3 regions of the Streptomyces lasalocidi genome follow, and region 2 is predicted to be linked to each of the others. Evidence: riboswitches for the same ligand, from Rfam matches in the RefSeq annotation. Region 2 holds a riboswitch; each other region holds the start of a gene.

Region 1 (10,037 bases), 4.7 Mb from region 2:
CGCAGGAAGTCCTCAATGGCCACATGGACCGCGACGCCTACCTGGACCGCTTCGCCGAGCAGTGGCGGTCGCTCGACAGCGCCGCATTCCCGTTCGTACAGCAGATCGCCGACGAATTCGCGGGACACGACGACAGGGACCAGTTCCTCGCCGCGCTGGAGCTGACGTTGTCAGGGCTCCGCCTTCAGGCCCAGTGGGTTCCTTGATCTGGACCGACGAAGGCACAGTGACTGCCGCCCTTCCGTAAGACGCGCGGGGGGTCTGGTCGTCTGCTAGGGAGCGTCAGCTCGACCGTGTGGCGATTCCGGACCTGCGCGAGCGGCTATTCGCGGCCACGGAACGGGTGGTGGCCCGCGACGGCGCCGCGGCCTTGACCAGCCGCGCGGTCACGGCGGAGGCGGACTGCGCCAAGAGCGTGCTGCACACACACTTCGCCAGCCTGGACGAGTTCATCGCCGAACTCGTCCTGGACCGTTTCCCCCGCAGCGCCCGCCAGGCTGGGGCGCTGGAGGCCAAGGTGGGCCGTGCCACGGTCGCGGAGAACCTCCAGGAGGTCGTCGGGGCCCTGCTGGACTCCCTGCCTCCCGCGGTGGTGGGCCTGGCGATGACCCGCCCCGCGGCCGCGTCGCACACCCGCGAGGGCCTGCAGTCCGGCGTGCCCGCGTTCGATGCGATCCAGCAGCACGTCACCGCCTACCTCCAGGCGGAACAGCACGCCGGCCGCATCCCCGCAGGCAGCGACGCCGCCACCATCGCGCTCGCCCTCGTCGGCACGACCCACCACCTGCTGATGACCCGCGACCCCGCACGGCCCACGGACACCGCGGCGACCGCGCAGCGGCTGCTGGCCGTGTTCCTGCCCTGCTGAGGCCCTGTCGGCACCCTGGGAGGCCGGCACCGGCAGCAGGCCTTCAGTTCCTCCTGGCCGCTGGTGTGTGGGTGCTACGCGTCGTGAAGTTCAGCGCGGACGCGGCGTGAGGGCTGAAAGGCATACAGATCGAGGACGCCGGGAGGCTCCGCCAGACCGGGGCCGCCCTCGCGGACCCAGGCAGTGATGTCGGCGACGGCGCCCGGGTCGTTGACCTGGCCGAGCCATACCGGCCGGCCTCCGGCCTTCCGTCCTTCAGCGGAGGGCTGGATCACGATGACGTTGGCTCGCTCACACGCGTCGAGGCAGTCGGTCCGCCGCACCGTGGCAACCCCTGCCAGTGCTGACCGCACCTCGGTGAGCTGCGCCTCGTGGTCGAGGCGGGGCACCTTGGCTGTCGTTCCGCAGCAGCATCCCCGGCAGACGGTGACGGTGCACCGGGCGCCGCCGGTCGCCTGTGAGGGGGCAGCGGTACGGTCGCGTCGGCTACGCCTGCTCATGAGATGTCCTTGGGGAGGTTGTGCGCCCAGGCGCGTTCGCGCAGTAGGCGCGGGCCGTTGACGCCGACGATGACGGTAGAGCCTACGTGGCGGACGACGCCGAGTGGCAGGCTAAGCGTGCCGATCAGGTCCCAGGCCAAGGGCACGGTGATGAAAACCCCCGGTGCGGTCTTCGCGGGCTGAAGTGCAGGGGGACGAGTATGTCGGGTGAGTACAGGCGGAGGGGCGGCTCCTCCAGGCCGTGGCTGGACGCACTGCCGTGCCGGCGGGGAGCTGGCCGGTCGGTGTGAGGCGTGTACCCGCACGGGTCCGGGTACTCCGGGGCCGTGAACGGGGAAGCGAAAGGCTGCCGTGATGGAACCAGTCCCGGTCAGTGTGGATGCGCCGGACGAGCAGGCGATGCAGACCACCATGGCTCTGGAAGGCAATGGAGCGAGCATTGCCCAGGCCCGCCACCTTGCCGCGCGGTTCCTCACCCAGGCCCAGGCCGCCCACGAGCTGCCTGTCTCCCAGCGCGCCGTCGACCTGACTCAGCTGGTGGTCAGCGAGCTGGTCACCAACGCCCACAAGCACGCGCCGGGCCTGGCGCTGATGCAGCTGCGGATCGTCGGTGATCTCGTCGAAATCATGGTGTGGGACTCCGCGTCACAGCTGCCGGTGGCCCGGACCGCGGACGCCGGCCGCGTGGGCCGGCACGGGCTGGAGATCGTGAAGGCGGTCGCCCAGGACTACGCGGTCCAGATGGAGCCGGTCGGCAAACGCGTCACCGTCCGTATCGCCCTGCTCGACGACCCCGGCGGCGCCGTCACCGGACGCGGCTCCCTTTGACCGACCACCTTGTGCCCTTCCGGGAGGCGCCCGGCGAGCCGCTCCTCGTGCGACAACTGGGCGGGCAAGCCCCCCGATGGGGCGGACGCCCTTCTCGCTACGGCGGCCTGGACTCGAGTGGGCCCTCGCCTCACCTTCGCCAGAAGAGGTGGTGCGTCACACCGCCAGGGCTGAGCACGACCTCCAGGTGGAACCGGTCGCGCAGCTCATCGGGGGATTCCCAAAGTCGCAGTCCGGACCCGAGCTTCACCGGCGAGACCGCCACATGCAGGGTGTCGACGAGGCCGGCATCGAGGAATTGAGCGTGCTCACCGGCACCGATTCCGTCACTGGAGTCGTTGAAGTTCCAAGGCGTGTCAGGAAGCGGCCCTGAGGGCCCAGCGCATCGCGGCGGCCGCCTGCCTCAGTGCCGCCCCGGCCGTGTACCTGCACGCGGCCGGGCAACCGGGCGTCACCAGGGCAGCGGCCCGTTCACGTCGACGTACGTGCCGGTCGGACCGTCCGGGCCCAGCAGGGCCATGCGGACGATGACCTCGGCGCCCTCCTCGACGGTCTGGGTGCCCGCGTGCCCGTTGAGGTCGGTCGCGGTGAAGCCCGGCTCGACGGCGTTGACGCGCAGCTCGGGGAACGCCTTCGCGTACTGGACGGTGATCATGTTCACCGCCGCCTTCGACGCGGGGTAGGCGACGCCCGGGTAGGCGAAGGCGGGGTCGCCCTCGGTGGTGACCCGGGTCAGCGAGGCGAGCCCGCTGCTGACGTTGACCACGACCGGTGCCGCGGACCGGCGCAGCAGCGGCAGGAAGGCGCGGGTCACCCGGACCACGCCGACGACGTTCGTCTCCAGCACGGTCCGCAGCGTCTCGGGGGTCAGGTCGGCCGGGCCGACGAACGCGTGGCCCTCGCCCCGCTCCTCGATGCCGGCGTTGTTCACCAGGACGTCCAGGCCGCCGCTCTCCGCCTCGACCGTCTTGACCGCGGCGGCCACCGACGCGTCGTCGGTGACGTCCAGCAGGACGGCCCGGGCGCCCAGCTGTTCGGCGGCGGCCCGGCCGCGCCCGGCGTCCCGGCTGCCGACGTAGACGGTGTGGCCCGCGGCGACGAGCCGGCGGGCGGTCTCGAAGCCGAGACCCTTGTTCGCTCCGGTGATCAGTGTGGTCGTCATGCGTCCAGCCTCGCGCCGGACGGCGTCCCGAGGCAGTGCCCCCGTGTTCCTGGGGGTGACAGGACCAGGCACGCCCGGCCGCGGGGAAGCGTGCCGCGCGGCACGCGTTCAGCGGTGCCCTGCAACCAGCTGGTGGACGACCCCTTGACGGGGCCTGGAGGCGGATCGACACTCGGAGGCGGGAATCCTAGTGAACAGGTAGGGAAACATGAGCCACGCGGAGCCGGTCACCACCCGGGCGAGCCGAACCGGCCGTACGACGTGGTCGTCACCCCTGCTCACCTCCCGCCGCCACATCGATCTGCAGCGCGTGTGCAGCGCCATCAGGGCCGCCCGGGTCTGACCCGGGTCCGTCCGGCCGCGCCCTGAGCGGGCGGCGAGACACAAGCCCCGGGGGACCGGGAGGACCGGGACCGCGGGGCCGGCCGTGACCGCGGGGCCCGCTGCGCGTCCGGACGACGACGCCGGTCGGGGGCCGCGCGCAGTGCGCCACCAGGGGCCTCCTCCGGTACGTCCGGGCCTGCCACCCTCTCCCGCAGCGATCCCGTCACGCGTCCGCGCCGTCCCGGGCGTCCGCGTCCCGCGCCGGTGCCGTCCGGGGCCGTCCTGTGCGTGCCCTGCCGTCCATGCACCGTCCGTCACCCGCAGCCGCCTGCCCCTCGTCGCCGCCGCCCTGCCGCCGAAGCCGTCCGCAGCCGCCTCCACCGCGCGTACCTCGCGTCGCGCCCGCCTTTCGGGGAGAGACATGTCCGTCACGCCACTGGCCGCCCATCACCCGTCCGACCGGCCCGGCCCCGCCTTCCGCGGGCGCATCGGCCGCGACGCGCGCAGCGGCCACTACGCCGTCCCGCGCCGCTACCGCCTGCACCTGTCGCCCGCCGACCCCGACGGGCTGCGCATCGCCGTCACCCACAGCCTGCTCGGCCTCGACACCGCCTGTCCCGTGACGGTCCTGCCCGCCGTCCCCGACTGTCCCGACGGCGGCCACTCCGCGCTGCGCCCGCTCTACGAGGCCAGCGCCCACCACTACACCGGGCCCGCCCTCGGCCCCGTGCTCAGCGACGACTGGTCCGGGCGGATCGTCTCGACCCACGGGCCCGACATCGCCCGCGACCTCGCCCGGCACTTCGGGGGCGGCCGGCCCTCGCTGTACCCGTGCGGCGCCCAGTCGGAGATCGAGGCCGTGCAGCGGATGTGCGCCCAGGGCGTCGAACAGGCCGCGCAGCGCGCCGGATCGGCCGACGCCGACCCGCGGGAGCGTGCCGAAGCCCTGGACACCCTGCTCGACACCCTCGACGTGCTGGAGCGCGGACTCGCCGCGCAGTCGTACCTGATCAGCGACCAAGTCACCGCTGCCGACGTCGAGTTGTGGGTCACGCTGGTGCAGCTCGACACCGTGCACCGGCACCACCTCGACGCCTCGGCCGTGCGTCGCGTCGCCGGGCACCCCGCCCTGTGGGCGTACGCGCGTCGCCTCACCGCGCACCCGGCCTTCGGCCGCCACCTCGACCTCGACGGCATCGCCCGCCGCCACGAGGCCCGTTGCCGGGGCCTGGAGGCCGCCGGTGCCGCCGTCCAGATCCTGGACTGGGCGGCCCTCGCCATGGACGCCGACCGCGCCCGGCCGCAGGTCGAACGGCCCTGAGCGGGTCCAACCCGTGGACCGGCGTTGACATCACGGGCGGGGACTGTCTTAACTTACGGCCCAGAACGGTCAAGAGCGTCAGCGACAAGCCCTGGCTTGCTGACCGGCAACCCTCGCACCGCGGTGGGGTGCCCCAGGTGACGACCGGACCGGACGACGGATTCGGTAAGCGCGAGAGCCCCGTACGGGGCCGGGACAGCCCCCGCACCAGGGGGCCGGAACAGAGACGGTGACCACGATGTACGCAGCCGACAGGACGGCCCCCCGCCGCTCCCGGGGCTGCGTACGGCCGTCCGCCGACCAGCCCGCCCCGCTCGTGGCCGACCGCGCCGTCGATCTGCTCCGGGTCAGCAGCGCACTGTGTACCGCACCGGGCCGCGCCCGCTGTCGGGGCTGACACCACCCCCGAGCCGCGTACCCGACGAACACCGCCCGAGCGGTGTGCCGTTGTCCGCCCCGCCCCGGTCGCCTCATCCCACCGTGCGCCGCGTCCACCGCCGCGCCGTCCGAGCGGTCCCCGCCGCCCGGCCGGCGCGCCGCGACCGTCCACGGTGAACCCCCGACCGGGGTGTCCGACTCCCGCCGGAGCCCCTCCATGAGCGAATCCCCGGCTGCCGTGTCCCTCGTCACGGCGCCACCCACCGACACACCGTCAAGACCGTTGTCGGCGCAGCGCGTTCAGCCGCTGCGCCGACCCGGGCGCTGGATCGCCACCGCCGTGGTCCTCGTCCTGGCCGCCCAGTTCGTGCACGGCCTGGTCACCAACCAGTTCTACCAGTGGGACCGGTTCGGCTACTGGTTCCTGCGCCCGACCATCCTCGACGGACTGCTGATCACCCTCGAGGTCACCGCCTGGAGCGCGGTCCTCGGCCTGCTCGGCGGGATCGTGTTCGCCCTGGCCCGGCTCTCCGGCAGCCCGGTGCTGCGGGCGGTCAGCTGGACCTACGTGTGGGCGCTGCGCTCCGTCCCGCTGATCGTGGTGCTGCTGTTCCTGTACAACTTCAGCGCCCTGTACCAGACGTTGAGCATCGGCGTCCCCTTCGGACCCGCGTTCGTCCGTTTCGACGAGTCGCGGCTCGCCACCGACATGGCCATCGCCGTCGTCGGCCTGAGCCTGCACGAGTCGGCGTACGCCGCCGAAGTCGTGCGCGGCGGCATCCTCTCCGTCGACCAGGGCCAGCACGAGGCGGCCGCCGCCCTCGGCCTGCCCAAGGGCTACCAGTTCCGCAGGATCGTCTTCCCGCAGGCGCTGCGCTCCATCACCCCGAACTACGTCAACCAGCTGATCAACCTGATCAAGAGCAGTTCGCTGGTCTTCTACGTGTCGCTGCTCGACCTGTTCGGCACGGCGCAGTCGATGGGCTCCACCTACCCCGGCGACATCGTGCCCCTGCTGCTGGTGGTCACCGTCTGGTACCTGATCCTCACCAGCGTCGTCTCCGTCATCCAGTTCTACGTCGAGCGGTACTACGCCCGGGGCGCCACGCGCACCCTGCCGCCGACCCCGCTGCAGAGGCTGCGCGCCGGCCTCACCGACGTGCGGGACCGCATCCGCAGGGAGGCCGCCGTATGACCACCGGGACCCTCGACCGGACGGCCGCGGCCGTCGAAGTGCACGACGTGCACAAGTGGTACGGCGCCCACCGGGTGCTCAACGGGATCGACCTGACGGTACGGCCGGGCGAGGTCACCGTCATCCTCGGCCCGTCCGGCTCCGGCAAGTCCACGCTGCTGCGGGTCGTCAACCACCTGGAGAAGCCCGAGGTCGGCTACGTCAGCCTTGACGGCGAGCCGATCGGCGTCCGCCGCAACGGCGACCGGCTGAAGGAGCTGAGCGAGCGCGCCATCCTCGCCCAGCGCAGCCGGATCGGGTTCGTCTTCCAGAACTTCAACCTCTTCCCGCACCTGACGGTCCTCGACAACGTGGCCGCCGCCCCCGTGGCGACCGGCAGGCTGAGCCGGCCCGAGGCCCTGGCCCTCGCCCGCGACCTCCTCGCCCGGGTCGGGCTCGCCGACAAGGCCGCCGCGTACCCACGGCAGTTGTCGGGCGGCCAGCAGCAGCGCGTGGCCATCGCCCGCGCCCTCGCCCTGCGGCCGGGGGTCATCCTCTTCGACGAGCCGACCTCCGCCCTAGACCCCGAACTCGTCGGCGAGGTCCTCGCGGTCATCAAGGACCTGGCGACCAGCGGCACCACCCTGCTGATCGTGACGCACGAGATCGGCTTCGCCCGCGAGGTCGCCGACCGGGTCGTCTTCATGGACGGCGGCCGCATCGTCGAGCAGGGCCCGCCCTCCGAGGTCCTCGACCACCCCCGGCACGAGCGGACCAGGGACTTCCTCAGCAAGGTCCTCTGACCCCACCGCCTGCCGCCCGCCCCCGCACCACCCCTTCTACCCCCCTTCCCGTCACTTTCTGCACTCATCTCAACGCATTCCGCAACGACAAGGAACAGCCATGCCCCGCCACTTCACCCGACGCAGCCTGATACGCGGCATCACCGCGGCCACCGCGGTCGCCACCCTCGCCACCGGGCTCGCCGCCTGCGGTGGTGACAGCGACGCCGCCACCACGACCGGCACCGCCGGCACGGTCACCGTGGGCAGACTGTCCAACGGCGCCGCCAAGGAGACCAGCCTGAAGGTCTCCGAGGTCAAGTCCATCAGCGCCGAACTGCCCGCCTCCCTCAGGAAGAGCGGCAAGCTGGTGATCGGCTCGGGCACCCTGCCGGCCGGGGCCCCGCCGCTCGGCTTCACCGGCAGCGACCAGAAGACCCTCACCGGCTCCGAGGTGGACCTGGCCCGCCTGGTCGCCGCCGTCCTCGGCCTCGAACCCGAGGTCAAGCGCTTCACCTGGGAGAACCTCTTCGTCGGCATCGACAGCGGCAAGGTGGACGTCGGCTTCTCCAACATCACCGACACCGAGGAGCGCAAGCAGAAGTACGAGTTCGCCTCCTACCGCAAGGACGACCTCACCTTCGAGACGCTCAAGAAGTCCCCGTGGACGTTCGACGGCGACTACCGGGCCCTGGCCGGCAGGACGGTGTCGGTCGGCGCCGGCACCAACCAGGAGCGGATCCTGCTGGAGTGGAAGGGCAAGCTGGAGAAGGAGGGCAAGAAGCTGACCGTCAAGTACTTCCAGGACTCCAACAGCACCTACCTGGCCCTCAACAGCGGCAAGATCGACGCCTACTTCGGGCCCAGCCCCAACCTCGCCTATCACGTCACCCAGAGCGCGGGCACGCCCAGCCCGACCCGCCTCGCGGGCCAGTTCTCCGGTGCCGGCGCCACGCTACAGGGCCTGATCGCCGCGACCGCCAAGAAGGGCAGCGGCCTCGCCAAGCCGCTCTCCGACGCGATCAACCACCTGATCGACAACGGCCAGTACGCCAAGTGGCTCACGGCCTGGAACCTCACCAGTGACGCCGTCACGAAGTCGGAGGTCAACCCGCCCGGGCTGCCGCTCGACAACGCCTGACCCGCGTCTCCGACCCGTCCGAGCCGAAAGGAACTCCGCCTCCGTGGACCAGCCGACCGACCTCCGCGGGGGCGGAGCCCTCCCCGTGACCGCCCCGCACCCCCTCGCCAACGCCGTGACCGCCCCGCACCCCCTCGACAACGCCGTCTGGGCGGCCCTCACCGGCCCCCACGCCCACCTCGCCGAGCGCCTGGGCCGGGCCGCCCGCTACCCGGCCGACGTCTACGCCTTCGCCGCCCTCGCCGACCCCGCGGACCCGGCCGCGTGGGCCGACCTGCACGCGCTCGCCGGGCCGGGAACGACCGTACGGGTCAAGCCCGTCGACGACGTGCCCGACGGCTGGGAGGTCGTCGGCGCCGGCCGCGGCGTCCAGCTCGTCGACACCGCCCTGCGCGCCGAACCCGCGCCCGAGGCGGTACGGCTCGGACCCGCCGACGTGCCGGAGATCCTCGACCTCGTCGCCCGCACCCGGCCCGGCCCGTTCCTCGCGCGGACCGTGGAACTCGGCACCTACCTCGGCATCCGGCACCACGGCCGGCTGGTCGCCCTGGCGGGCGAGAGGCTGCGGCTGCCCGGCTGGACGGAGATCAGCGCGGTGTGTACCGACCCCGAGCACCGGGGGAGGGGCCTGGCCACCCGGCTGGTCCGCGCCGTCGCCGCCGGCATCCGCGCACGCGGCGACGTGCCGTTCCTGCACGCCGCCGCCGACAACACCCCGGCCATCCGCCTCTACCGGTCCCTCGGCTTCACCCTGCGCCGCAGTTCGCGGATCGTCGTGCTGCGCACCCCGGGAACACCCAGCAGCCGCACGGGTGTTGCACCCCACGACACGCTGAGCGAGGTCGCGCCGGACGGCTCCGGCGCCCCGAGGACGGAGGTGACGGCGTGACCGGTGTCCCGCACGCCGCGCACCCGCCCACCCGGCCGCACCCCGCCCCGCACCGCGTCCCCGGCGCCCTCTGTCGCCCCTGAACCGGACTCCCTCCGCCCCCTCGCCCCGCGCCGCCCGAGCCCGCACGCGGCCGGCGACCCCGTACGGACCTCCAGGAAGGCACTGACGTGTCCCCCTCCTCCCCGACCTCCGCGATCTCTCCCGAGCAGCCCGCCTCCGCCCTGCACCTCGCCGTCGCCCTCGACGGCACCGGCTGGCACCCCGCCTCCTGGCGCGAGCCGGTCGCCCGCCCCCGTGAACTCCTCAGCGCCCGCTACTGGGCCGACCTCGTCACCGAGGCCGAGCACGGACTGCTCGACTTCGTCACCCTCGAGGACGGCCTCGGCCCCCAGTCCTCCCACTTCCTGGACCCCGACGACCGCACCGACCAGGTGCGCGGCCGGCTCGACGCCGTCCTCGTCGCTTCCCGCGTCGCCCCGCTCACCCGTCACATCGGCCTGGTGCCGACCGTCGTGGCCACCCACACCGAGCCGTTCCACATCTCCAAGGCGATCGCCACCCTCGACTACGTGAGCACCGGCCGCGCCGGCCTGCGCGTGCAGATCACCGCCCGGCCCAACGAGGCCGCGCACTTCGGCCGCCGCACCGTCGAGCGCATCGACTCCTA
Region 2 (10,037 bases):
ATGCTGGGTGAGGTCTGCCTCTACAGCTTCATCATCATCATCCTGACGGGTGTCTACCTGACGCTGTTCTTCCACCCGTCGATGAACGAGGTGCAGTACCACGGCAGCTACGTCCCGCTCCAGGGGCAGATGATGTCGGAGGCGTTCAACTCCACGCTGCACATCTCCTTCGACGTCCGCGGCGGTCTGCTCATCCGGCAGATCCACCACTGGGCGGCCGTCGTCTTCATCGCCGGCATGTTCGTGCACATGATGCGCGTGTTCTTCACCGGCGCGTTCCGCAAGCCGCGTGAGGTCAACTGGCTGTTCGGCTTCCTGCTGTTCGTCCTGGGCATGTTCACCGGTTTCACCGGCTACTCGCTCCCGGACGACCTGCTCTCCGGCACCGGTGTCCGCTTCATGGAGGGCGCGATCCTGTCCGTGCCGATCGTCGGCACGTACATCTCGTTCTTCCTCTTCGGCGGCGAGTTCCCGGGCGGCGACTTCGTGGCCCGCTTCTACTCGATCCACATCCTGCTGCTGCCGGGCATCATGCTCGGTCTGGTGGTCGGCCACCTGATCCTGGTCTTCTACCACAAGCACACGCAGTTCGCGGGCCCCGGCAAGACCAACAACAACGTGGTCGGCATGCCGCTGCTGCCGGTGTACATGGCGAAGGCGGGCGGCTTCTTCTTCCTGGTCTTCGGCGTCATCGCGTTCGTCGCGGCGATCGCCCAGATCAACCCGATCTGGGCCATCGGCCCCTACCGGCCGGACCAGGTGTCCACCGGCGCCCAGCCCGACTGGTACATGGGCATGGCCGAGGGCCTGATCCGCGCGATGCCGGGCTGGGAGATCAACCTGTGGGGCCACACGCTCGTCCTGGGCGTGTTCATCCCGCTGGTGCTGTTCGGCGTCATCCTGGTCGCGATCGCCGCCTACCCGTTCATCGAGGCCTGGGTCACCGGCGACAAGCGCGAGCACCACATCCTGGACCGCCCGCGCAACGCCCCGACCCGTACGGCGTTCGGTGTCGCCTGGCTGACCGTGTACTTCGTGATGCTGATCGGTGGCGGCAACGACATCTTCGCCACGCACTTCCACCTGTCGATCAACGCGGTCACCTGGTTCGTCCGGATCTCGTACTTCGTCGGCCCGGTCATCGCGTTCATCGTCACCAAGCGGATCTGCCTCGGCCTCCAGCGCCGGGACAAGGACAAGGTGCTGCACGGCCGCGAGACCGGCACCATCAAGCGCCTGCCGCACGGTGAGTTCATCGAGGTGCACGAGCCGCTCAGCCAGGAGCAGCTGCACACGCTGACCGCGCACGACCAGTACAAGCCGCTCCAGCTCGGCCCCGCGGTCGACGAGAACGGTGTCGAGCGCAAGGTCAGGGCCACGCAGAAGGTGCGCGCCAAGCTCAGCGAGGCCTACTTCGGCGAGGAGTCGCAGATCGTCAAGCCCTCCGTCGAGGAGTACAAGGAGATCACGAGCGGCCACGGCCACCACTGATCGCTGCGGCGTCGCCACGCCACGGTCGAAGGGCCCCGTCCGGTGTTCGGACGGGGCCCTTCGCGCTGTCGGGGGCTGGATAGGCTGGCACCGCACTCTTTACCTCGTCCCACAGACACCCAGGAGCGGCTGATGAGCGCTGTGACCCCCGCTGGAGGCGACACCGCGGCGGGCCGCTCCTGGCCCGCCGTGCTGAACGGCCTGCTGGACGGCCGGGACCTGTCCGCGGACGAGACCGCGTGGGCGATGGACCGGATCATGAGCGGCGAGGCGACCGACGCGCAGATCGCCGGCTTCGCGGTGGCGCTGCGCGCCAAGGGCGAGACGGTCGAGGAGATCTCCGGCTGCGTGCGTGCCCTCTACGAGCACGCCAACGTCATCGAGGTGCCGGGGGCGACCGTCGACATCGTCGGCACCGGCGGCGACGGCGCCAAGACGGTGAACATCTCCACCATGTCCTCGATCGTCGTGGCCGGCACCGGCGCGAAGGTCGTCAAGCACGGCAACCGGGCGGCGTCGTCCGCCTCGGGCGCCTCCGACGTGCTGGAGAAGCTCGGCGTCAACCTGGAGCTCAGCCCGAAGCGGGTGGTGGAGGTCGCCGAGGAGGCCGGGATCACCTTCTGCTTCGCGGTGAAGTTCCACCCCGCGCTGCGCCACGTGGCCGCCGCGCGCGGCCAGCTGGGCGTGCGGACCGTGTTCAACTTCCTCGGTCCGCTGGCCAACCCGGCGAAGGTGCGGGCCCAGGCGATCGGGGTGGCGGACCGGCGGATGGCGCCCATCATGGCGGGCGTGTTCGCCGAGCGCGGCAACTCCTCGCTGGTCTTCCGGGGCGACGACGGCCTCGACGAGCTGACCACCACCGCCACCTCCCGGGTGTGGACCGTGCGCGACGGCAAGGTCACCGAGGAGGCCTTCGACCCGCGGGACGTCGGCCTCGACCTGGTCCCGGTGGAGGCGCTGCGCGGCGCGGACGCGGCCTACAACGCCGGGGTCGCCCGCCGCCTCCTGGACGGCGAGCACGGCCCGGTGCGCGACGCCGTGCTGCTGAACTCGGCGGCCGCGCTGGTCGCCCTGCACCCCACGGACGCCCCGCTGACCGAGCAGATCCGCGCCGCGATGGCGAGGGCGGCCGAGTCCGTCGACTCGGGCGCGGCTCGACGCACGCTGGAGCGGTGGGTGCAGGTCAGCAACGCCTGACGCCCGTTTTCCGGCCGCACCCGGCGGTTCACGTGCGCGGTCCCGCGATCCGGACAGGAGTTGCGGGACCGCGATCACGTCGCGTACTTTCCTTCCCAGGTCATGAGTGACAGTCATGAGGCCCCGGCCGACTGTCCGGCAACCCTCCGTCCGTGGCGGGGTGCCCCGGGTGAAGACCAGGCCGCAGGCAGCGAGGTCTGCGGCAAGCGCGGACCCCTCGCGAATTCCAGGGGTCCTGGTCGTCGAGGAGTCTTCCGTGAGCAAGCGAATGCGCTAGGGCCGCAGAGCCCCGTCTCCGCACGCCTTTCCCTCGGCAGTCCTGCTGCCGTCCCTTCCTCTCCTCGTCCCGCGCTGGAGTCCCGTTCGCGTACGCGCGTCCCGGCGGCTCGTGCGGTGACGGGTCACGCCTGCCTGTCCGGGAGTCCGCCATGTCCGTCACCACCACCGCTGCCGCCGACCGCTCCGTCTGTGCCCCGCTGCCCGTCCTGGGCCGGGACGTCGCCGTCCCGCTCGTCACCGGCGGTGAGGTCACCTACGCCGCCCTCGACTACGCGGCCAGCGCCCCCGCCCTCCAGCGGGTCTGGGACGACGTCGCCGCCTACGCGCCGTACTACGGCAGCGTCCACCGCGGCGCCGGCTACCTCTCCCAGCTGTCCACGGACCTCTTCGAGAACGCCCGCCGCACGGTCGCCGCGTTCCTCGACTGCCGCCCCGAGGACCAGCTGGTCTTCACCCGCTCCACCACCGACTCGCTCAACCTGCTCGCCCGCGCCCTGCCCGCCGACTGCCAGGTCTTCGTCTTCGAGACCGAGCACCACGCCTCCCTGCTGCCCTGGCAGGACCACCGGGTCACCTACCTGGACGCCCCGCGCACCCCCCGGCAGGCCGTGGAGACCCTGGAGCGCGCCCTCGCCGACCGCGACCCCCACGGTCCGGCCCTGGTCTGCGTCACCGGCGCCTCCAACGTCACCGGCGAGCTGTGGCCGGTCCGCGAGCTCGCCGCCGCCGCCCACGCCCACGGCGCCCGGATCGTGCTGGACGCCGCCCAGCTCGCCCCGCACCACCCGGTGAGCCTGCGGGACCTCGACGTCGACTGGGTGGCCTTCTCCGGCCACAAGCTGTACGCCCCGTTCGGCTCCGGTGTGCTGGCCGGCCGTGCCGACTGGCTGCGCGCGGCCGAGCCCTACCTCGCGGGCGGCGGCGCCAGCCGCAAGGTCACCCGGCGCGAGGACGGGGGAGTGGACGTGGAGTGGCACGAGAGCGCGGCCCGGCACGAGGCCGGCTCGCCGAACGTGATCGGCGCCTACGCCATCGCCTCCGCCTGCAAGGCCCTCACCGAGGCCGGCTGGGACACGCTGGTCGCCCGCGAGCAGCACCTGGTCGAGACGGTGCGCGCCGGGCTCGCCCGGATCCCCGAGGTCCGCGTGCTGTCCCTGTTCGGCGACGACGCCCCCCGGGTCGGGGTGATCTCGTTCGTGGTCGACGGCTGGAACAGCTCGCACTTCGCCGCCGCCCTCTCCGCCGAGTACGGCATCGGCGTCCGCGACGGCCTGTTCTGCGCCCACCCCCTGGTGCGCACCCTGCTGGGCACCGACCCCCAGACCCAGGGCGAGTGCGGCGCCCCCGAGGCGGCCCCGGGCGAGAAGTCGCTGAACGCGATCCGGGTCAGCTTCGGCGCCGGCACGCCCGACGAGCACGTGGAGCGCTTCATCGGTGCGGTGCGCGAGCTGGTCAGCGACGGCGCGAAGTGGCGCTACCGGACCGAGGACGGCCGCTGCGTGCCGGCCGTGGGCTGACCGGCGGCCGCCAGGAGTCCGGCGTCGGCGGTCCGGCGTCAGGAGTCCGGCGTCGGCGATCCGGCCTCAGGAGTCCGCGTCAGGAGTCCAGGCCGATCGCGAAGGCCGCCTCCAGGTCGTGCTGGGAGTAGGTGCGGAACGCCACGTGCGTGTCCGTGCCCTCCACCCCGGGGATCTTGCTGATGCGGCCCGGGATCACCTCGGCCAGGTCTTCGTGCCGGCGCACCCGCACCATGGCGATCAGGTCGTAGGTCCCGGTGACGGAGAAGACCTCGCTCACGCTCTCGAGCGCGGCGATCTGCTCGGCGATCTCCGGGATCCGGTCCACGCTGGTCTTGATCAGAACGATCGCGGTGATCACGGCTGGTTCTCTCCCTCGGGGGCCGGAGGCGGGGCGGCCTTCACTTTAGTCGCAGGGCCGTACCGGGCCCACGCGTAGGCGAAGCCCAGCCCGAAGCCCACCACGTGCGCCAGGTAGGCCACCCCCGGCCCCTGCGGGGAGCGGCTCGCGGCGAGCCACTGCAGCGCCGCCCAGAAGGGCAGGACGACCCAGGCCGGGAACCGCAGGGGCAGGAAGAACAGGAACGGCAGGAGACTGGTCACCCGTGCCCGGGGGAAGAGGAACAGGAAGGCCCCCAGCACCGCCGAGATCGCCCCGGACGCTCCCACGAGCGGCTGTGCGGAGGAGGCGTTGGCGGCCGCGTAGCCCAGCAGCGCGAGGCAGCCGCAGCCGACGTAGAAGAGGGTGAACTGCACCCGGCCCATGCGGTCCTCGGTCAGCGCTCCGAAGACGTAGAGGAAGAGCATGTTGCCCAGCAGGTGCACCCAGCTCCCGTGCACGAACAGGGCCGTGGCGGGGGTCAGCACCGCCCGCGGGACCCCCGCGAACAGCTCGGCCGGGACCACGCCCCAGCGAAGGAAGTAGGCCCGCTGCGCGGCGAGCAGCTCCCCGCCGGTGCCGTACGCCGGGTTCAGCCCGCCGGCCGGTCCCAGCACGAACAGCACACAGCACAGCGCGATCAGTCCGTACGTCACCGGCGCCGACGGCCGGAGCACCGCCCGGCCCGCCGCGCCCACCAGGGCTCTGAAGTCGCCGACCATGAACACAGAGCATGACGTAACCGGACCGATCGGGACGGACCGCCTCGCCGCCGTGGACGGACGGGCGGCGAGTACCCGCCAGGCCGTAGGGTTACGAGCCACACGGCCGGGGCGTGCGAGCACCACCCCGGGCGGTGCGCCGGAAGAACGCCATGAACGCCACGAGCACCACACGAGAAGGAAGCGGACGGTCACGATGACGGTTCCCCTGCCGACCACCACGACGCGGTGGCGCTGCACCCTCTGCGGCAACCTCACGCGCTTCGACGTGACCCGTTCGTCGAAGGTCGTGGAGTACGTCCACCTCGACCTGGCCGGCGAGCCGAGCGTCGAGGAGCGCGAGGTGCTCAGTGAGACCATCGAGTCGGTGCGCTGCCGCTGGTGCAACGCGGTGGACCAGGTGGAACTCGTGGACAGGCCGGGCGCCGACTCCTGACCGGGAGCGGCCCCGCACAGGCGATCCCGGCAGCGGGATCCCGAGGACAGGCAGTGGGGTGTGACGGATGGTGGAGACCGCAGGCGGGGGGCCGGGCGACGGCGCCGCCGAGGTGCTCGACCGTCCGCTGCCCGACGGTGTGCGCCGCCGGGTCGTCCAGATCGTCTCGGACGGCTTCGGCGGCCTGACGCTCGGCGAACTGCCCGCGCAGTTGCGCCAGTACGCGCGGTTCGCGCCCAACCGGCGGGCCAAGTTCGCCGGCAACGCGATGGCGGCCGCGCTGGAGACCGACCCGCTGTTCCGCCAGCGGATCGGGGAGAAGCTCAGGGAGGCGCAGCCGGAGCTGTGCGGCGCCCTCGACTCGGGCTCGCCGCCCCCGGCCGCGGACCCGCTCGACGTGGCGGCCGCGGCCTACGTGCTGCGCCCCGCGGGCTGGGTGAAGCTGGTGACCGCGGCCGGCGAGGAGGCCCTGCGCGCCGACGCCGAGCGCGCCGACGAGGAGAGCCGGGCCGAGCTGGAGCGGCTGCGCACCGAGCTGGACCGGTCCCGCGAGCAGACCCGCACGGAGACCGAGCGGCTGCGCACCGAGCTGGAGACGGCCCGCAAGGAGGCCGAGGCGCTCCACCGCAAGCTGCGGGCCGCCCTCAGCGACGTCAAGCGGGGCGAGGCCGCGCTGCGCAAGGCGCAGGCCGAGATGGAGACGGTGCGCTCCGAGGGGCAGGCGCAGGTGTCCGCCGCCGAGAGCGAGACCCGGCGCCTGAAGGCGCGGCTCGCCGAGACCGAGGCCGCCCTGGAGGCCGGCCGCAAGGCGGCCCGCGAGGGGCGCAGCGTCGAGGACATGCGGGTGCGGCTGCTGCTGGACACCGTGCTGGACGCCGCCCAGGGGCTGCGCCGTGAACTGGCCCTGCCGCCGGTGTCGGTGCGCCCGGCGGAGACCGTGGACGCGGTCGAGCCGGGCCGGATGAGCCCCAAGGACATCGCCGCACGGGCGTTGTCCGAGCACGATCCGGCCATTCTCGACCAGCTGCTGGCGCTGCCGCAGGCGCACCTGGTCGTCGACGGCTACAACGTCACCAAGACCGGCTATCCGCAGATGCCGCTGGAGAAGCAGCGGCTGCGGCTGCTCGGGCAGCTCTCGCAGCTCGCCGCGCAGACCGGCGCCGAGGTGACGTGCGTCTTCGACGGCGCCGAACTCGCCGCGCCCGTGCTGCTGGCCCCGCCGCGGGGGGTGCGGGTGCTGTTCTCCAAGCCCGGGGTCACCGCCGACGAGCTGATCCGGCAGCTGGTGCGGGCCGAACCGCCGGGCCGGCCGGTCATCGTCGCGTCCACCGACCGGGAGGTCGCCGACGGCGTCGCCCGGGTCGGTGCCCGACCGGTCGCTTCTGCGGTACTCCTGAAGCGGTTGTCCTGAAGGGCAAGTTCCGCGTTCAATGCCCGAATTGACGGCCGCCTTGTGCAACGTAGCGTCAACCGACTCTCACGGGTCGTGAGTTGCTCGCAAATACTGTGTTGCGTGAGAGGTTTTTTTCTCTCCAGGATTTGAACTGATCACGATGAGGTCACTAGGGTCTGGGCTCGAACCTCCGAACAGGTGATCCCTCACAGCAAGGAGTTCGCCTCCCGTGGCGTCCCATCGTCGACCCAAGCAGACCAGTCGCGCACGCGTGACCGTGCTGACCACCGCTGCTGCCGCCGCCGTCGTCCTGAGCTCCCAGGCCGCCAATGCCGCGCCGAGCGAGAAGCCCTCCAAGGACGAGGTCAAGACCAAGGTCGACAAGCTGTACGAGGAGGCCGAGCAGGCCACCGAGAAGTACAACGGCGCCAAGGAGAAGCAGGAGAAGCTCCAGAAGGAGATCTCCACCATCCAGGACAACGTCGCCCGCGGCCAGGAGGAGCTCAACGAGCTGCGCGACTCCATAGGCATGGCGGCGGCCGCCCAGTACCGCACCGGCAGCATCGACTCCTCGCTCCAGCTGTTCCTGTCGTCCGACCCGGACGACTACCTGGACAAGGCGTCCACCGCCGACCAGCTCAGCGCCCAGCAGGTCGAGGCGCTGAAGAAGATCCAGGAGAAGCAGCGCGAGCTGGCGCAGGAGCGCTCCGAGGCGTCCGGCAAGCTCACGGACCTCGCCTCCACCCGCACCGAACTGGGCAAGAAGAAGAAGGAAGTCCAGGGCAAGCTCGCCGAGGCGCAGAAGCTGCTCAACAGCCTGACCGCCGCGGAGAAGGCCCAACTGGCCGCCGCCGACGCCCGCGCCAGCCGCTCCTCGACCGCGCGCGTCGACCTCAGCGGTGCCACCGCCGGCTCCAGCCGCGCCATGGCCGCCTTCCAGGCCGCCCAGAGCAAGATCGGCTCGCCGTACGTCTACGGCGCCACCGGCCCGTCCTCCTTCGACTGCTCGGGCCTGACCTCCTGGGCCTACGCCCAGGCCGGTGTCGGCATCCCGCGCACCTCGCAGGCCCAGGCCAACGCCGGCACGCGCATCTACAGCCAGAGCGACCTCCAGGTCGGTGACCTGGTCATCTTCTACGGCGACATGCACCACGTCGGCTTCTACGCGGGCAACGGCCAGGTGCTGCACGCCCCGCGCACCGGCACCGTGGTGCGCTACGAGTCGATCAACAACATGCCGTTCCAGTTCGGCGTGCGGATCTGATCCCTGCCCCGGCACGGGTCCCCGGCCGCGTCCAAGATCAGGACACGGCACCGCCCGAACGGGCGAATCGCGTCCGCCCGAAGTGACCCCCCGCCCCGCCACTGACCTGCGTCGGTGGCGGGGCGTCACGTTCTGCGCCGAACCGGGTCGTTGGTCCACCCCTGGTCGCGGGGCTACTGTCTGCCGCGTTTCCCCGTCCGCCAGTGGAAGGAGCGCGGCTTCCCGTGGGGTCCCACCGTCGCCCAGCACCGTCCGGGTTCGACCGCGGAGCCGCTACCGCGCTCTGCGCCATGTCGGCCGCCGCCGCGGCCCTCGGAGTCGTACCGGCCACGGCCGCGCCGCACGACACCCGAGCCGAGGTCGACCGCCTCTACACGGAGGCCGAGAAGGCCACCGAGGCCTACAACAAGGCCGACGAACGCGCCGGCACCCTGCGCCGGCAGGTGACCGACGCGCAGGACCGCATCGCGCGGCAGCAGCTGCGCATCAACACGATGCGCGACCGGCTCGGTTCGCTCGCCGGCGCCCAGTACCGGGCCGGCGGCCTCGACCCGTCCCTCGCCCTGCTGTTCTCCGACGACCCGGACGACTACCTGGACAAGGCGGCCGCCCTGGACCGGATCACCGCCCACCAGGCGGGCGAGCTGCGGGAGCTGCAGGACGCGATGCGCGACCTCGCCCAGGAACGCGCCGAGGCCACGCGGCGCCTCGGCGAGCTGGAGCGCAGCCGCCGGGCGGTCGCCACCCACAAGCGGACCGTGGAGCGCAAGCTCGCCCGGGCCCGCCGGCTCCTGGACAGCCTGCCGTCGGCCGAGCGCGCGGCCTACGACCGGGCCTCCCGCTCGGCGCGCGACGGGATGGCCTTCCCCGGCGGCGAGGTGCCCGTCTCCGGCCGCGCGGCCGCCGCGGTGGCCGCCGCCCGCTCCGCCCTCGGCCGGCCCTACGTCTGGGGCGCCAACGGGCCCTCCGGCTTCGACTGCTCGGGCCTGATGCAGTGGTCGTACGCGCAGGCCGGCGTGGCCCTGCCGCGCACCTCCCAGGCCCAGGCGCACGCCGGGCGCCGCGTCCCGCTGTCCCAGGCCCGCCCGGGCGACCTCGTCACCTACCGCTCCGACGCCAGCCACGTCGGCATGTACGTCGGCAACGGACGCGTCATCCACGCGCCCTACCCCGGCGCCCCGGTGCGCTACGACCCGGTCGGCATGATGCCGATCTCGTCGGTGACCCGCCCCTAGGGGACTCCCCAGCCGTGAGCGGCCGGTCCCCGTCCGGGGTCCGCCGCGGGCGCCGCGCCGTACGATCGTGTGGATGGCTGGTCGACGGCGGGTGCGCGGGTCCCACGTGGTCGTGCTGTGCCTG
Region 3 (10,037 bases), 1.4 Mb from region 2:
GTCGCCGGACTGCTGCTCGGCGGCCTGTTCCTGCCGCTGGTCATGCTCGGCCTGCACCAGGCCCTCATCCCGCTGCACACCACCCTCATCGAGCAGCAGGGCTCCACGCCGCTGCTGCCCGTCCTCGCCATGGCGGGCGCCGGCCAGGTCGGCGCGGCCTGCGCGGTCTACGTCCGCCTGCGCCACGACACCGCGCTGCGCGCCACGATCCGCTCGGCCCTCCCGGCGGGCCTGCTCGGCGTCGGCGAGCCCCTCGTCTACGGCGTCTGCCTCCCCCTCGGCCGCCCCTTCCTCACCGCCTGCGCCGGCGGCGCGGCCGGCGGGGCGTTCGTCGGGTTCTTCGCGACGCTCGGCGACGGCGTCGGCGCCACGGCCATCGGCCCCTCCGGCTGGGCCCTGTTCCCGCTCCTGACCGGCTCCCACGGCCTGGCCGCGGCCGCGGCGGTCTACGCGGGCGGCCTCCTCACCGGCTACGGGGTCGGCTTCGCCGCGACCTGGATCGCCGGCTTCCCCGACGGCCCCCACCGCACCGCCCCGGAGGCGGGCGCCCCGGCACCGGCCCGCTCGTCCGGCTGAAACCGGCCTACCCTGGAGGCCGCCCCTACCTCGTCGAGACCGTGAGGCGTCGGACCCGCCATGAACCACGCGCAGCTCACCGCACTGGGCCGTGCCCTCCGCCTGCTCGGCGAGCACGGCGACGCCCTGACCACCGACACCCCGGACACCCGGCTGCACGAGGTCAGGGCCGACCTGCGGCGGGCCCTGGACCTGCTGGAGGAGAGCGTCGGCACCGCAGCGCCCGCCACCCGGTGCGCCGAGCACCCGAACGGGCCCGTCGACGAGAGCGCCCCCGACCTGTGCCTGCTGTGCGAGACCCGGCGCCGCGCCGCCCGCCGCTCCGAGTACGGCGCCCAGGGCCCCTACGGTCCGTCCCGGCCGCACGGTGAGCAGCCCGGGTCCGCGCCCTCCCGGTACGGCGTCCGGGGCGACCGCCCCCAGCCCCAGCAGCGGTGGCTGCCGGAGCTGTGGAACGGGCAGGAGTGGCAGCTGTGCGGCACCCCGCGCCGCGACCGCCGCGAGGCCGAGCTGTACCTGGCCGCGCTGCGCCGCGGGTCCCGGCCGGCCATGGCCTACCGCCTGGTCCACGAGTTCACCGACTACGAGGTGCTGCGCATCTGGGGCACCCCGGTGAAGGTCGACATCGAGCCCATGGGCAACCTGTAGCACCCGCCGTGGCCCGGCCGGTCGCCCCGCGAATCGTCCGGGGGCCCGTCCGGCGGCTCACGCGGGCGGCACCCGCCCCGACAGCGCCCCGAACCGGTGGTCCCGCCACAGCCTCCTCGACGCCTCCTCCGGGTACCGGCCGACCCGCGGCTCCGCGTCCAGGACGCGCACCCGGCGCTCCTCGGGGTCGTAGGCCGGCCAGCCCGGGTCGCCGGTGCGGGCGAACGCCGTCCACGCCGTGCGGAAGCACTCCGACAGGTGCCTCGCCGCCTCGGGCACCTCGCCGTCCCCGAACAGCAGGCGGCCCAGGTCGGCGTGGTACGTGCCGAACAGCAGCGGGACGTCCAGGTTGTGGCAGGCGCCCAGCGCTCCCCCGGCGCCCGGGGCCGGCCAGGTCAGCTCGTACACGTGCGCCCGGCCGCCGCCCGCCACCTGGGCCTCGGCCAGCCGCAGCGAGGGCATGCGGAACAGCCAGTCCGACTGGACCCGCTCGAACAGCTCGGCGGGGCCCGCGTCCGGGAACGCCTCCCGGTAGGCCCGCTCCCCCGCCGCCCCGCCCGGCGCGCACAGGCGCAGCGCCCCGGCCGCCCGTTCCTCGGTGACCCGCCCCTGGAGGCCGCCCAGGACCACGAACAGCTGGTACTCCCGCGCGGTGTGCCCGACGACCAGCTCCACGTCCCGGCCCGCGCCGTCCGCGAGGGCCTGCCAGGGCGTGGTCGGCAGCACCTCGCCGTCGACGACCGGCGAGTAGGGGGTGGACGTGGGGGCGAGCAGGCCCCAGCGGTCGGCGTCGGCCGCCATGCCGGCGCTCAGCGCGGCGCTCGCCCCGGCCAGTGCGTGCGGGTCCGCCGTCGACAGGTCGTGCGCCGTGGGCCGCAGACCCGCCTGCGCGGCCAAGGCCCGCCCGACGTCCGCCGCCAGTTCCGGGGAGAAGAACGTGCCCGGCACGCTCTGGGCGATCGCCCGCCGGAACAGGCCCCGGGCCCTCGGCATCGCGGTCAGGGACGCCACCGAGCCCGCGCCCGCCGACTGCCCGAACACCGTGACCCGGCCCGGGTCCCCGCCGAACCCGGCGACGTTCTCCCGCACCCACCGCAGCGCGGCCACCTGGTCGAGCAGGCCCCGGTTCGCCGGCGCGCCCTCGATCCACGCGAACCCCTCCGCCCCCAGGCGGTAGTTGAGGCTCACCACGACCAGGCGCCCGGCGCGGGCGATGTGCTGCGCGTCGAAGCCCGGGCTGCCCGCGTGACCGAGCTTGTAGGCGCCGCCGTGGATCCACACCATCACCGGGCGCGGGACGCGGGGGCCGGTCTCCGGGGTCCAGACGTTGACGGTCAGCCAGTCGTCGCCGGCCGGCGGGTCCGCGCCGGCCGCGCTGCCCTGGAAGCCCGGCTCCTGCGGGGGCGGCGGACCGAAGGCGTACGCCTCGCGCACCCCGTCCCACGGCCGCGGTGGGCGGGGCTCCCGGAAGCGGGCCTCCCCCACGGGCGGCGCGGCGTACGGGATGCCGCGGAAGACACTGAGTCCGCCCTCCCGGCGCCCCCGCACCGCACCGGCGGCGGTGCGCACCACCGGCGCACCGTGCGGGTCGCGCTGCTCGTCGGTCCCGGCTGTCGTCATCGGTCCCTCCTCCCCCAGGGTCGTCCGGGCAGGGGCGGGTGTCGAACGGGGACAGCTCGGTGGGGTTCGCCGCTCGTGCTGGTCACCCAGCTGCACGCGTCCCCGGTGTGGTCGGCGGCGGTCTTCGTGGCCAACACGGTCCTGGTGGTGGCGCTCCAGGTGCCGGTCACGGTGCTGGTGTCGCGCTTCACCCGGACCACCGCGCTGGTCCTGGCCGGTGGGGTGCTCGCCGCGTCCTACCTGGGGTTCCTCGCGGCCGCGTCCCTCGGGCACGGCTGGGGCGCGCCGGCCGTCGCCGCGGTGTCGGTGGTGTGCACGCTCGGCGAGATCCTCTACGCGGGCAGTGCCACCGCGCTCGTCACGGTCCTCGCCCCGGCCCGGTTCCTGGGGCGAGCGCTGGCCCGCTTCCAGCTCTCCACCGGGTTCGGGCTGGCCGTCTCCCCGGCGGTCATCACCACGCTCACGCCGCACGGCCCGGCCGCCCTGTGGGGCGGTCTGGCCGGGGCGACGCTCGTCGCGGCGGGCGCGGTCGCCACCGGGAAGGAAGCGCACGGCCCCTCCCCGGTGGCGGCGCCGCCGGACGGCTCCGCCGACGTCCGGGCCGGGGTCAGCTGAGGGTCTTCAGCGCCGCCGCGTCGTACGGCGCCAGGTCGTCGAAGCGGCCTGCGAGGACCTTCGCGGCCCACTCGGGGTCCTGGAGCAGCGCGCGGCCGACGGCGACCAGGTCGAACTCCTCGCGCTCCAGGCGGTCCAGGAGGTCGTCCAGGCCCTTGACCGGGGAGCCCTCGCCCGCGAAGCCGCGGATGAAGTCGCCGTCCAGGCCGACCGAGCCGACGGTGATGGTGGGCCGGCCGGTCAGCTTCTTGGTCCAGCCGGCCAGGTTGAGGTCCGAGCCGTCGAACTCCGGCAGCCAGTAGCGGCGCGTGGAGGCGTGGAAGGCGTCGACACCGGCCGCGGCGAGCGGGGCGAGGACGGCCTCCAGCTCCTCGGGGGTCTCGGCGAGCCGGGCGTCGTAGTTGTCCGACTTCCACTGCGAGTAGCGGAAGACCACCGGGAAGTCGGCCGACACGGACGCGCGCACCGCGGCGACGATCTCGGCCGCGAACTTCGTCCGGGCGACCAGGTCACCGCCGTAGGCGTCGGTGCGGCGGTTGGTGCCGGCCCACAGGAACTGGTCGATGAGGTAGCCGTGCGCGCCGTGCAGCTCGACCCCGTCGAACCCGATCCGCTCGGCGGCCGCGGCGGCCTCGGCGAAGGCGCCGATGACGTCGTCCAGGTCGCCGCGGGTCATGGCCCTGCCGTCCTGCGTGCCGTCCAGCCGGATGCCGGACGGGCCGACGGCCGGGGCCTGCTCGAACGGCGGCTTCCCGGGCCTGCGGACCATGCCGATGTGCCACAGCTGCGGGACGATCGTGCCGCCGGCCGCGTGCACCGCGTCGGCGACCTTCGCCCAGCCCGCGAGCTGCTCCTCGCCGTGGAACCGCGGCACCCGGTCGCTCTCGCCGGCCGACTCGTGGCCGACGTAGGTGCCCTCGGTGACGATGAGTCCGACCCCGGCGGCGGCGCGGCGGGCGTAATACGACACCACGTCCTCGCCCGGGACGCCGCCCGGCGAGAACATGCGGGTCATCGGCGCCATCACGATGCGGTTCGGCACGGTCAGGCCGTTGATCGAGACCGGCCGGGCGAGGATCTGCGCCGCGCGGGAGGCGGACGACCCGGGAGTGGGCTCGGTGGACTCGGCGGTGGTCGCGGTCACGTGGGGGCTCCTTGGGGGTATACCGGCTGGTATGTGCACGCGCATGCATGCCACGCCCACGTCAACGGGTCCCGTGCGCCCGCTCATTCCGCCGCCGCTCCCCGAGCGGTGTGATTCAGCCCACCCGGCCCGCCCCGGCCACCCCGGCCGGCACCGGGGAACGCCCGAGGGCGGCACCCCCCGTCGTACGGGGAGTGCCGCCCTCGGTCCGCAGGACGGTTGATCGACCGGGGTCGATCAGAAGTCCATGTCACCGCCCGGCATGCCGCCGCCGGCCGGGGCAGCGGCCTTCTCCGGCTTGTCGGCGATGACGGCCTCGGTGGTGAGGAACAGCGCGGCGATGGAGGCCGCGTTCTGCAGCGCGGAGCGGGTCACCTTGGCCGGGTCGATGATGCCCTCGGCGACCAGGTCGACGTACTCACCGGTCGCGGCGTTCAGGCCGTGACCCGGGGTGAGGTTGCGGACCTTCTCCACCACGACGCCGCCCTCGAGGCCGGCGTTCACGGCGATCTGCTTCAGCGGGGCCTCGAGCGCGAGCTTGACGGCCTGGGCGCCCGTCGCCTCGTCGCCCTCGAGCTCCAGCTTCTCGAACACCTGGGAGGCCTGGAGCAGGGCCACGCCACCACCGGCGACGATGCCCTCCTCGACGGCCGCCTTGGCGTTGCGCACGGCGTCCTCGATGCGGTGCTTGCGCTCCTTGAGCTCCACCTCGGTGGCGGCACCGGCCTTGATGACCGCGACACCGCCGGCGAGCTTCGCCAGGCGCTCCTGCAGCTTCTCGCGGTCGTAGTCGGAGTCGCTGTTCTCGATCTCGGCGCGGATCTGGTTCACGCGGCCCGCGACCTGCTCCGAGGAGCCGGCGCCGTCGACGATCGTGGTCTCGTCCTTGGTGATGACGACCTTGCGGGCCTTGCCCAGCAGGTCCACGGTCGTGTTCTCGAGCTTGAGACCGACCTCCTCGGAGATGACCTCGCCGCCGGTGAGGATGGCGATGTCGTTCAGCATCGCCTTGCGGCGGTCGCCGAAGCCCGGGGCCTTGACCGCGACGGACTTGAAGGTGCCGCGGATCTTGTTGACGACCAGGGTCGACAGGGCCTCGCCCTCGACGTCCTCGGCGATGATCAGCAGCGGCTTGCCCGACTGCATGACCTTCTCCAGGAGCGGGAGCAGGTCCTTGACGCTGGAGATCTTGGAGTTCGCGATCAGGATGTACGGGTCGTCGAGGACGGCCTCCATACGCTCCATGTCGGTCGCGAAGTAGGCGGAGATGTAGCCCTTGTCGAAGCGCATGCCCTCGGTGAGCTCGAGCTCCAGACCGAAGGTCTGCGACTCCTCGACGGTGATGACGCCTTCCTTGCCGACCTTGTCCATGGCCTCGGCGATGAGCTCGCCGATCTGGGTGTCGGCGGCGGAGATGGAGGCCGTGGAGGCGATCTGCTCCTTGGTCTCGACGTCCTTCGCCTGCTCCAGCAGGGCGGCGGAGACGGCCTCGACGGCCTTCTCGATACCGCGCTTGAGGGCCATCGGGTTGGCGCCGGCGGCGACGTTGCGCAGGCCTTCCTTGACCAGTGCCTGGGCCAGGACGGTGGCGGTCGTCGTGCCGTCACCGGCCACGTCGTCCGTCTTCTTCGCCACTTCCTTGACGAGCTCGGCACCGATCTTCTCGTACGGGTCCTCGAGCTCGATCTCCTTGGCGATGGAGACACCGTCGTTGGTGATCGTGGGGGCGCCCCACTTCTTCTCGAGGACGACGTTGCGGCCCTTGGGGCCGAGGGTGACCTTGACGGCGTCCGCGAGCTGGTTCATGCCGCGCTCGAGGCCGCGCCGCGCCTCCTCGTCGAACGCGATGATCTTGGCCATGTGAAGTGGTCCCTCCAGGACTGGGGGTGATTCCTTCGGACCGCGCCCGCGCCCGCGACGGACGGCTCGCCGACCCGGTGGTTCCTTGCCCCACCCGGCCCGCGGGCCTCACCGACCCGGTCCTTCGCTGTCACTCTCACCTTCAGAGTGCTAACGCCAATGATTAGCACTCGCACTACGAGAGTGCAAGGCGCGCTCGCGGAGCGAGTGCTCGTTGGGGGGCGGCGGTCGGGCGGCGGGCGGGCGCAAGCGGCTCTCGGGGACCGGGCCACGTCTCAGCCCGAGGCGAACAGGGCCGGCCCCGCGAGACCCCGCGCACACGGGCGAGGGGTCCGCGCCCTGGGCGGGCGCGGACCCCTCGGTGAGTGACTGCGGAAGAACGTTCAGGCGGTGAACGTTCAGGCGGTGACGCGAACCATGTCGGCCTGCGGGCCCTTCTGGCCCTGCGAGATCTCGAACTCGACCCGCTGGCCTTCTTCAAGGGTGCGGTAGCCGTCCATCTGAATGGCGCTGTAATGGACGAAGACGTCCGCACCACCGTCGACCGCGATGAAGCCGTACCCCTTCTCCGCGTTGAACCACTTGACGGTGCCCTGAGCCATGCCTAACTCCCCTATTACTGGCCCTTGCACAGATCCGCACTTCGCGGATCCGGGTCAGACCTCACCCCCCAGACTGGTTGGGGGCGTGCGCCGGAACGCGTCGACCGCGGCTGAATGTATCTGTCCAACTGCCGTCTGCAACAGGTCAATCGGACGAGAATTCTGGACGCAGACGATCCGGAATGTGGCCAGAATTCGCCCGAATTCAGGGCAAGTCGGGCTCCACAAAAGGCACATAAGCCGCGGGAGCAGTGCACAGTTTGGCTACTTCTCATCGGGCACGCGGCAGGAATCAAGGCCCGCCGATTCATGGATCCGGGGCGGGTTCCCCAACTGTACCGCGCTCAATCACATGGAATTGCCCCCTCCGCTTCTCTTACGGTGGGGGCAATTCGATGTACGCGCGGTCATCGCTATTACCGAGGGTTACTGACCTCCGGCGACGGCCGGGATGATGGAGACGCCCGCGCCGTCCGGGGTCGCCGTCTGCAGGCCCTGCTCGAAGCGGACGTCGTCGTCGTTGACGTAGACGTTCACGAACCGGCGCAGCTTGCCCTGGTCGTCGAGGACGCGGGCGGCGATGCCGGTGTGGTGCTTCTCCAGGTCCTCGATCACCTCGGCGAGGGTCGCGCCCTCGGCGGCGACCTCGGCCCGGCCGCCGGTGTAGGTGCGCAGGATGGTGGGGATGCGGACGGTCACGCTCATGCGAGGCCAGCCTCTCGGAAGGAGTCCAGGGTCGGGCGGATGGTGGCGGTCAGGCCGGTGCCGGCCACCGCGTCGAGGGTCTTCAGGCCGTCGCCGGTGTTGAGGACGACCGTGGTCAGCGACGGGTCGAGCACGCCGGCGCCGATCAGCTTGCGCGCCACGCCCACGGTCACCCCGCCCGCCGTCTCGGCGAAGATGCCCTCGGTGCGGGCCAGCAGCTTGATGGCGTCGACGACTTCCTCGTCCGTGACGTCCTCCACGGCACCGCCGGTGCGCCGGGCGATGTCCAGGACGTAGGGCCCGTCCGCCGGGTTGCCGATGGCCAGCGACTTGGCGATGGTGTTCGGCTTCTGCGGGCGGACCACGTCGTGACCGGCCTTGTAGGCGGTCGACACCGGGGAGCAGCCCTCGGCCTGGGCGCCGAAGATCTTGTACGGCCGGTCCTCGACGAGACCCAGCTTGATCAGTTCCTGCAGACCCTTGTCGATCTTGGTGAGCTGGGAGCCGGAGGCGATCGGCACGACGATCTGGTCCGGCAGCCGCCAGCCGAGCTGCTCGCAGATCTCGTACGCCAGCGTCTTGGAGCCCTCGGCGTAGTACGGCCGCAGGTTGACGTTGACGAAGCCCCAGCCCTCGCCCGCCGGGTCGCCGATCAGCTCGGAGCAGAAGCGGTTCACGTCGTCGTAGTTGCCCTCGATGCCGACGAGCTCGCCGCCGTAGACCGCGGCCATGACGACCTTGCCCTGCTCCAGGTCGTGCGGGATGAACACGCAGCTGCGGAAGCCGGCCCGGGCGGCGGCGGCGCCCACCGCGCCGGCCAGGTTGCCCGTCGAGGAGCAGGACAGCGTGGTGAAGCCGAAGGCGCGCGCGGCCTCCAGGGCCTGCGCGACGACGCGGTCCTTGAAGGAGTGCGTCGGGTTGCCGGAGTCGTCCTTGACGAACAGCTTGCCGGGCTCGACGCCCAGCTCACGGGCCAGGTTGTCGGCCTGGACGAGCTTGGTCCAGCCGGGGTTGATGTTCGGCTTGTCGGCCACGTCCGCGGGGACGGGCAGCAGCGGCGCGTAGCGCCAGATGTTCGCCGGGCCCGCCTCGATCCGCTTGCGCAGTTCCTCGGTGTCGTAGGCGGAGAAGTCGTAGGCGATCTCGAGCGGGCCGAAACACTCCTCGCACGCGAAGACCGGTCCGAGCGGGACGCGGTGGCCGCACTCGCGGCAGCTCAGGGCAGCCGCGGGGCCGAGGTCGACGGTGGAGTCGGTGGTGCTTTCAACAGTCTGCGCAGCCATGTGAGGCGAGGCCCTTTCTCCTCATCTTCCTCACGACGCATCTCGCCGTGAGACGGATTTGGCACCTTCCCTAGCCGGGAGCCTCGCTGCACAGGTCAGGAGAACCGACTGGAGGGTTGCCGGGGCTTCATCGGGCCGTGTCCCTCTGCCCCTCTGGATGAGCTGTATGTGGTTGTGGACGCGGGCCGACCCCGACATGCGATGGTCACCAGCGTTGTCCAAGACTGTAACCGACGACCAGGACAGTTGAGATAGTCGTCCGAACCGCGAGACAACCGTGAGGAGCCACTGACCGTGCTGGAAGAAGTCGAGCGCTGGCTGGCCACCCGGTCCTGGTCCGTGGCCGACCGCCCCCTCCACCGGGTGCTGGCCGCCAAGCGCGCCGCGGGCCTGACCGTGTCCGTCGTCCTGCCCGCGCTGAACGAGGAGGAGACGGTCGGCGAGATCGTGGCCGTCATCCGGCACGACCTCGTGCAGCAGGCGCCGCTCGTGGACGAGATCGTGGTGGTGGACTCGGGGTCCACCGACCGCACCGCCGAGGTGGCCGCCGCCGCGGGTGCCCGGGTCGTCCACCGCGACGCCGTCCTGCCGCGCATACCCGCCGTGCCCGGCAAGGGCGAGGTGCTGTGGCGCTCCCTGCTGGTGACCGGCGGGGACATCGTGTGCTTCATCGACGCCGACCTCCGGGAGTTCACCTCCGACTTCGTCACCGGGCTGGTCGGCCCGCTGCTCACCGAGCCGGGCGTCGACCTGGTCAAGGGCATGTACGACCGCCCCCTCGGCGGTGCGGCCGGCCAGGGCGGCCGGGTGACGGAGCTGATGGCCCGCCCGCTGCTGAACATGCACTGGCCCCAGCTGGCCGGCTTCGTGCAGCCGCTCGGCGGCGAGTACGCGGCCCGCCGCTCCCTGCTGGAACAGCTGCCGTTCCCGGTCGGCTACGGCGTCGAGCTCGGCATGCTGGTCGACGCGCTGCACCTGGTGGGC

Evidence for each region. A riboswitch is a leader RNA that binds a small molecule or an ion and turns the genes downstream of it on or off. The one in region 2 is predicted to bind S-adenosylmethionine.
Region 1: linked by a shared signal. The riboswitch ahead of E4U91_RS31135 (amino acid ABC transporter permease) and the one ahead of E4U91_RS09805 (aminotransferase class V-fold PLP-dependent enzyme) in region 2 are both predicted to bind S-adenosylmethionine.
Region 3: linked by a shared signal. The riboswitch ahead of thrC (threonine synthase) and the one ahead of E4U91_RS09805 (aminotransferase class V-fold PLP-dependent enzyme) in region 2 are both predicted to bind S-adenosylmethionine.

What each region holds. Positions count from the first base shown of each region.
Region 1 is NZ_SZNQ01000001.1:6,889,586-6,899,622, forward strand. Features, by position in the region: gene E4U91_RS31095 (TetR/AcrR family transcriptional regulator) at 1-206, shown strand, start outside; gene E4U91_RS31100 (TetR/AcrR family transcriptional regulator) at 296-868, shown strand; gene E4U91_RS31105 ((2Fe-2S) ferredoxin domain-containing protein) at 943-1,368, opposite strand; gene E4U91_RS31115 (ATP-binding protein) at 1,723-2,196, shown strand; partial or broken gene E4U91_RS39255 (dihydrofolate reductase family protein) at 2,327-2,500, opposite strand; gene E4U91_RS31125 (SDR family oxidoreductase) at 2,648-3,358, opposite strand; gene E4U91_RS39665 (putative leader peptide) at 3,567-3,701, shown strand; gene E4U91_RS31130 (glutathione S-transferase C-terminal domain-containing protein) at 4,104-5,003, shown strand; SAM riboswitch class IV at 5,071-5,181, shown strand; gene E4U91_RS31135 (amino acid ABC transporter permease) at 5,599-6,576, shown strand; gene E4U91_RS31140 (amino acid ABC transporter ATP-binding protein) at 6,573-7,358, shown strand; gene E4U91_RS31145 (transporter substrate-binding domain-containing protein) at 7,459-8,478, shown strand; gene E4U91_RS31150 (GNAT family N-acetyltransferase) at 8,522-9,367, shown strand; gene E4U91_RS31155 (LLM class flavin-dependent oxidoreductase) at 9,538-10,037, shown strand, end outside.
Region 2 is NZ_SZNQ01000001.1:2,181,230-2,191,266, reverse strand. Features, by position in the region: gene qcrB (cytochrome bc1 complex cytochrome b subunit) at 1-1,491, shown strand, start outside; gene trpD (anthranilate phosphoribosyltransferase) at 1,624-2,688, shown strand; SAM riboswitch class IV at 2,787-2,903, shown strand; gene E4U91_RS09805 (aminotransferase class V-fold PLP-dependent enzyme) at 3,117-4,484, shown strand; gene E4U91_RS09800 (Lrp/AsnC family transcriptional regulator) at 4,564-4,845, opposite strand; gene E4U91_RS09795 (rhomboid family intramembrane serine protease) at 4,842-5,585, opposite strand; gene E4U91_RS09790 (hypothetical protein) at 5,782-6,021, shown strand; gene E4U91_RS09785 (NYN domain-containing protein) at 6,089-7,432, shown strand; gene E4U91_RS09780 (C40 family peptidase) at 7,644-8,678, shown strand; gene E4U91_RS09775 (C40 family peptidase) at 8,903-9,913, shown strand; gene E4U91_RS09770 (hypothetical protein) at 9,987-10,037, shown strand, end outside.
Region 3 is NZ_SZNQ01000001.1:3,545,691-3,555,727, forward strand. Features, by position in the region: gene E4U91_RS15765 (PTS transporter subunit EIIC) at 1-576, shown strand, start outside; gene E4U91_RS15770 (hypothetical protein) at 637-1,224, shown strand; gene E4U91_RS15775 (carboxylesterase/lipase family protein) at 1,282-2,844, opposite strand; partial or broken gene E4U91_RS15780 (MFS transporter) at 2,914-3,459, shown strand; gene E4U91_RS15785 (NADH:flavin oxidoreductase) at 3,452-4,603, opposite strand; gene groL (chaperonin GroEL) at 4,841-6,463, opposite strand; gene E4U91_RS15795 (cold-shock protein) at 6,862-7,065, opposite strand; gene E4U91_RS15800 (MoaD/ThiS family protein) at 7,492-7,770, opposite strand; gene thrC (threonine synthase) at 7,767-9,053, opposite strand; SAM riboswitch class I at 9,072-9,217, opposite strand; gene E4U91_RS15810 (glucosyl-3-phosphoglycerate synthase) at 9,348-10,037, shown strand, end outside.